2 linked regions of the Symmachiella dynata genome follow. The protein of the gene in region 2 interacts with the protein of the main gene of each other region in a pairwise test. Links are inferred from orthologs where the notes say so. Each region holds a gene or a part of one and is shown on either strand. Other genes may lie near its edges.

The links.
Region 1: the proteins of Mal52_RS08370 (region 2) and def interact in binary tests that used the Escherichia coli proteins (3 or more experiments, as listed by UniProt). The link is inferred for Symmachiella dynata from one-to-one orthologs.

The regions. Positions count from the first base shown.
Region 1 is NZ_CP036276.1:7,038,620-7,041,865, forward strand. Bases 287-3,208 are described here. They hold def (peptide deformylase), read left to right. Parts: upstream 287-1,422; coding sequence 1,423-1,995; downstream 1,996-3,208. Other genes in these bases: Mal52_RS26870 (calcium-binding protein), read right to left, coding at 287-301; Mal52_RS26875 (hypothetical protein), read left to right, coding at 972-1,241; fmt (methionyl-tRNA formyltransferase), read left to right, coding at 2,013-2,975. In the rest of the region: more of Mal52_RS26870, read right to left, coding at 1-286. UniProt on the Escherichia coli protein: Removes the formyl group from the N-terminal Met of newly synthesized proteins. Requires at least a dipeptide for an efficient rate of reaction. N-terminal L-methionine is a prerequisite for activity but the enzyme has broad specificity at other positions.
Region 2 is NZ_CP036276.1:2,160,606-2,163,808, forward strand. The notes cover bases 89-2,967. They hold Mal52_RS08370 (aspartate-semialdehyde dehydrogenase), read right to left. Parts: upstream 2,102-2,967; coding sequence 1,076-2,101; downstream 89-1,075. Other genes in these bases: lysA (diaminopimelate decarboxylase), read right to left, coding at 89-994; Mal52_RS08375 (FRG domain-containing protein), read right to left, coding at 2,323-2,967. Outside these bases: more of lysA, read right to left, coding at 1-88; more of Mal52_RS08375, read right to left, coding at 2,968-3,203.

The sequences.
Region 1 (3,246 bases), 4.9 Mb from region 2 along the record:
TCATGCTGATGTCGGTGTTGTTGATGACGGTGTCGTTACCATCTTTGGCATCGACGACAATCGAGTCGACGTCGTCGAAGTCGTAGTCGCGGTCTTCAATGACATCACCGTCGGCATCGCGGATGACGACGAGGACTTCATCGATTTCGCCATCGTCATAGGTATAAGAGATTTCAATCGTGTCGTCTTCGTTGGTGCCCTCGATTTCGAGTACACCATCATCAAGATCGATGTCCGCCGCCATCAACCGGCGGTCTTCCAGTGCTTCGAATTTCATTTTGCGTTTGTTTGGGAGAGTCATTTCGTGTTCGCCTTTTCGTTGGAACGGTGTGTTTGAAAAAATGGTCCAATACTCTGTGAAGCGAAACCGGTGGCGAACTGTTACACAGATATTGCAAGAAAAAATGTGGGCCGCAGAAATTCGTGCAGAGCGTGCCGTGGGCAGCAGCATCGTGCGGAAAAGCAGCTGTCTCAATTCGATTCGCGATTCGCCCCGTCGGTTTTGAGAGCAAAAAATCTCGTAGCAAAATTGGGGAATCGCCGTTGACGTGAAAGAAAGAACTACTTATCGTTCGCCGCTCTTCACTTGGGGGACCCCAGGCTCCGGTGACTGGCCGCGTTTTTTCTTCGAAAACAGAGCCGCCGTCACATCAGCCTTCCCCGCCGAACACTTCCTCTCAAGATCCACTTCAAGTTTTCAGAATCGTGCATCCATTCCGGTGTTGTTCGCGTGACCGTTGTGTCAGGACGAACGGATTGGAAAACCATGCTATTGAGATAATCCTTAGCCGTCTGACCGTTTCCCGAATGAACTGCAGACGGCCCGACCCGACCTCACAGCCTCTTCTCGTGACCCGTCACGATCCATGAACTGGGCAACCACCAATCCCCTGGGGATTGTGCGAAGTCCATGATGGGTAACCTGAGAATGGAACCGGGCTGTGCCACTTCGTTCCGCAAAGGACTGCGTTATGAGACAATTGCTTTTGACCGTTGTCGGAATTTTTTCGTTGACCATGGCAGCCGGGTGCTGCTGTTGGAGCAACCCTTGCAACTCCTGTAGCAGCCCGTGCAGCACCGGCAACTGCGGTCCTGGTGGCTGCGGCGTACAACAATACGGACAACCGTACAACAGTGGCGCCTATTTTGGTCCGGCGTCGCCTCAAACGGCCTATGCGCCGCTGCAGCCCATTCCGATGACAGCCGTTGGTCCGGTGGAATCGCTGCCGACCTATCGCTAAGCCGACTACGCGATCGAAGCGTTGAGCGATGGCCTGACCTTCGATATCTTGGTTTTGCGGGAATCCCGCCTTTGTTCGTTGATTCATTCGCCGAGGGGTGATGTACTCGACGACAGGGGCGGTACGTCCTATAATTCAACCTTGGTTTTTGTCTACGGTTGGAATGGGGACGTGTCGGTTCATGGAAATTGTTAAGTATCCGCATCCTGCATTGCGGTGGAAATCATCGCCCGTTCAGGCCATCAACGCCGAATTGCGGTCTACGGTCCGCGAGATGTTCGAGTTGATGTATGAAGCCAACGGCATCGGATTGGCCGCCAATCAAGTGGCGCTGCCGATACGGCTGTTCGTGCTGAATCTCCTGGCCGATCCGGCGGAGAAGGAAGAAGAATACGTCTTCATCAATCCGGAAATCATCCGCCGCAAGGGAAACCAGGAAGCCGAAGAAGGCTGCCTGAGCATGCCCAATCTTTATGGCGATGTCCGCCGCGCTGGAGAAATTGTGGTCCAAGCGTACGGTTTGGACGGGCAAGGCTTTGAACTGACCGTTGACGAGTTGGCCAGCCGCGCGATTCAGCACGAAACGGATCATCTCGATGGGGTCCTGTTCACCGACCGCATGACCGAAGCAGCCCGACGCGAAATCGATCCGATGTTGACTGATTTTGAAACGCTGTTCCGTCGCCAACAGGAACAGGGAAAATTCCCGTCTGACGCTGAAATCCAGCAGCAACTCCAGGAACGGACTCCGTAAGTGGAGGGGATGCGCGGATGACAAGGTTACGATTGGCCATGATGGGAACAGGCGCATTTGCGGTTCCCACCTTCGCAGGCTTATACGACACGCCGCACGACGTTGTGGCGCTCTACACACAACCCGCGCGCACCGGTCGCGGGCATCATAAACACGTGCGCAATCCAATGGTCGAACTGGCTGAAGCGCACGATACCCCAGTCCTGCGACCGGCAAAAGTCAACACACCTGAGTCGTTGGACGAGATGGCCGAGTTGCAGCTCGATCTGTTGGTCGTGGCGGCGTATGGACAAATCCTCTCGGCTAAGCTGTTAGACACCCCACGACTTGGCGCGGTGAATGTGCATGCCTCGCTACTACCGAAATACCGCGGCGCTGCTCCGGTGAACTATGCGATTCTTAGAGGCGAAACGGAAACGGGTGTGACGATTTTCCAGATCGAACCGAGCCTCGACTCCGGACCGATCTTGGGAATGGAGTCGCTGACGATCGGCACGGAAGAAACGGCCGGGGAATTGGAACCGCGACTCGCGCAACTCAGCGTGCCGTTGGCTCAGCGCGTCATCAGCGAATTGGCGGCCGGCACCACGAATCCGCTTGTCCAAGACGAAGCCACTGCGACGTTAGCGCCAAAGATGAAAAAAGAGCAGGGAGCGATTGACTGGACGCGTTCGGCTGACGAAGTCGACTGGCACATTCGCGCCATGCAACCTTGGCCCAAGCCGTTCACGTTTTGGCATCGCTCTGAAGGAAAACCGCTGCGGTTGGTCGTGCCGCATGTTCGCAAAATCGACGCCCGCTCAGCCGAATTGCCAGGCACAGTCCTGGAAAACGACGAAGGCGGATTGTGGATTCAAACCGGAAGTGACGTGGTAGAGATTGTGGAAATCCAGCCCGAGGGCAAACGTGCCATGTCCGCCGACGATTTTCTCCGCGGCCACAGCGTCCCCGCCGGCGAGCGTTTCGGGCCGCTGGAGTAAGCCGCCGTAAAGCGTCTGCAAGGGGTGAGGCGTGAGGGTTAGGTTTTAGACTGTAGACCGTAGACTATAGGGTTGGTCAGTAAATGCTGTTTGGCATGGCATGTGTATGTACTGGCCGCTGGTGAGGCGTGTGGCGTTGTAGCGATGGCTCAAGCCTTGGCAGCGAGAATCCCCGTGAAACGGGGATGGAAATGGCGGGCGGCTACTGCATACCCCGTCGTAAACGACGGGGCTGATACCGCTGCGCGGAAAACGCCGGTGAACCGGCGTC
Region 2 (3,203 bases):
GAGCTTCCACAGCCGGCTTGACGGGCCAAATCCGGTGAAATGCGTCATACATCGCCGGGCGGACCAAATCGTTCATCGCCGCGTCTTGGATCACGAACAGCTTGCCCCCTTCACGTTTCGTAAACGTCACGCTGCTGATTAGCACACCAGCGTTGCCGCAGATGAACCGTCCCGGTTCCAGTGCCAAACGGCATCCCGCTTCGCGAATCGCTGGAACGATCACGTCGGCAAATGCCTTGGCGGGTGGGGCTTCGTTTTGCTTGTAGTTGATGCCAAACCCGCCGCCGAGGTTGATCCAATTCGTGTCATGGCCGGCCGCTCGAAATTCGTTGACGATTTCGACACCCTTTTTCACGGCCATGGCATAAGGCTCGGTGGTCAAAATCGGCGAACCCAGGTGCATATGGATCCCCACTAATGACAAACGCCCGTCGGCCAACACCTTAGCCGCTAGCTCGCTGGCCCGCTCGATGTCGATGCCGAACTTGTTCCCCTTCTTGCCGGTGGTTGTTTTGGCATGTGTCTTTGCGTCGATATTCGGATTCAAACGCAGTGCCACCGGAGCCACGACGCCCATGTCGCCTGCGACGGCAGCGATCGCGTCGAGTTCCGCTTCGCTTTCGACGTTGAACATCAAGATGTTCGATTCCAGGCCAAAACGAATCTCTGCATCGGTTTTGCCCACCCCGGCAAAGGCGACGCGCGTCGTATCGCCGCCCGCCTGTTGGACGCGATACAGTTCCCCGCCGGAAACAACGTCAAAACTGCTGCCTGCCTCGTTCATGAGCTTGAGGATGCTCAGATTAGAATTCGCCTTCACCGAATAGCAAATCACCGGTTCCGCGTCGGCAAATGCGATTTGGATTTCCCGCAGGTTCGACAGCAACGCATTCTGGGAATAGACCCACAGCGGCGTCCCAAACTCAGCCGCTAGATCAGCGATCCGCACCTCTTCACAAAACAGTTCGCCGTCGCGATATTCAAAATGGTCCATGATGTCCCGCTAGAAAAAAATGATGTCCCGCTCGCAAGATAGCGCAAACGGGTCTGGAAACCAGCTAAAAAACAGGCGACGTTATTTCGTGCCGGCTTTGGAAAACCGGTGGGCGGCGATCAATTCGGCGATCTGAATCGCATTCGTAGCGGCCCCTTTGCGGAGGTTGTCGCTCACGCACCAAAAGCTGAGCCCGTTCTCATGCGAAATATCGCGGCGGATACGTCCCACAAAGACTTCGTCCTGATCGGTGCAGTTCGAGGGGAGCGGATATTGTCCGGTGGCGAGATCGTCGTTCACAACGATTCCCGGGAATTTCGCGAACAACTCCCGCGCTTCGGTGGGGGAAATAGGCCGCTCAGTCTCGACCGTAATCGATTCGCTATGGCAATTGGCGACCGGAATCCGCACGCAGGTGGGATTGATTTGGATCGACTCGTCCCCCAGGATTTTGCGGGTTTCGTAGACCATTTTCAGCTCTTCGCTGGTATAACCATCCGACTTTTCGCTGCCAATCTGCGGAATGGCATTGAAGGCGATTGGGTGGGCGAAGGCCTGATAGGCGTAGTCGTCGCCTTCGAGGTGCGCCTTGGAACCGGCTACCAAATCGAGGCTTCCCTGTGTGCCGGCACCGCTGACCGCTTGATACGTGCTGACAATCACGCGGCGGATGGGGGAGGCATCGTGCAGGGCTTTGAGGGCGACCACCATTTGTGTTGTGGAGCAATTCGGGCTGGCAATAATCCCCGTCGCATCCAGTGCCGCTTGCGGATTGACTTCGGGAATCACCAGCGCCACAGCGGGATCCATCCGCCAATAACCCGACTCGTCAATTACAGTCGCGCCTGCTTTGACCGCCGAAGGCAGGTATTCGGCCGCGATGTCGTCCGGCGTGCTGGCGATCACGAGGTCGCAACCATCGAAACAATCATGCGTGAGTTCTTCGATCGTGTGCTGGCCGCCATTGAACGTCAACGTTTTCCCCGCGCTCCGCGCCGAGGCGAGGAACTTATAGCTTTTCGCGGGAAATTCACGTTCTTCCAACAGACGCAGCATAATCCGGCCTACAGCACCGGTCACACCGATTAAGGCCACCTTTTCAAACACGATTGAATACTCCTGAAAATTGTGCGGCAGTGGGAATCAGTGCCCACAGCCTCAAACTCAACGAAAGAAACGTCCTAACAATCCCGCTCGATGTGCGCACGACTTCCACGATTGCCACAGACGTCGCTGGGGAATTGCGTGCAAGTAAGCACAAACGTGCGGGATTCGATACTATATCGCGATTCGGGTGGTGGATTCAATCATCGGCGGCGCGGGAGACGCTATCGGGGTTTTTGGTCACGAAGCTCCTTGGCAACATTGTCTAGCGTTGGCATAAGCCGGGACTTCGAGATACGCTCCTTTCGTAGCAGATCTAGAAGCTGAGGTGCTTCGGAATAGGGCAAAGTTATTTTGAATAGATTGTCGAGTCCATCTACGTCCTGGATTTTGGGCCAGTTACCGGACCTAAGGAAGTGTTCGTCGGCCAGGGTATGGTGTACAAAAACCGCCTCTTGTGCATGCAGGAACGCATTTTGGCTACGTGGTGCTCGAAAAACCTGCGTTTTCGTTCTTAAGGCATCTCTGAAAGCCCATACAGCTAAACTTTTTTCGTCAGAATCATGATAGCTGTCGGATTTTTTGCTTACATTGGCCGGTATTGCAAAAAACGCTGCAATAAGGGGGTTTCTCGTCCAATCTAAAAGACGCGTTGGTAGCCCATGGTGTCGCGCGAGGGCGGCAGCAGCGTTGATCACAGGGGGCTCAGGCCACCAGTCTTGGGAAAGATTAGATAAGTATTCCTCTCCGCTGATGACTTTGTTGTGATCAGGGACAGCTATTCCAAGCTCATCTGCGCCTTCTACGAACCGGTATACTATTTCCAGCTCAGTCGCGCAATGAAGTAAGTGTTCTGTTGCCCTAACGCTGTTGTTAAGAAAAACCGAATGTGCAAGGGGATCTACTCCTAGTGATTGACGCGATTTACTGTAATTAACCTTCTCTCGCAACTCGTTCTTGACTATTTCAAATAACGAGTCTTGAGGCGTGTTTTCACGCCAAGCTAAGGGGAGCAGTTCCCAATTTTCATCTGACTGGCCGCGAAAGAGCCAAGAGTTAGAGTCTTCCCAGTTCTCATGTGATAACCGAAGTTGGTCCAAAAACT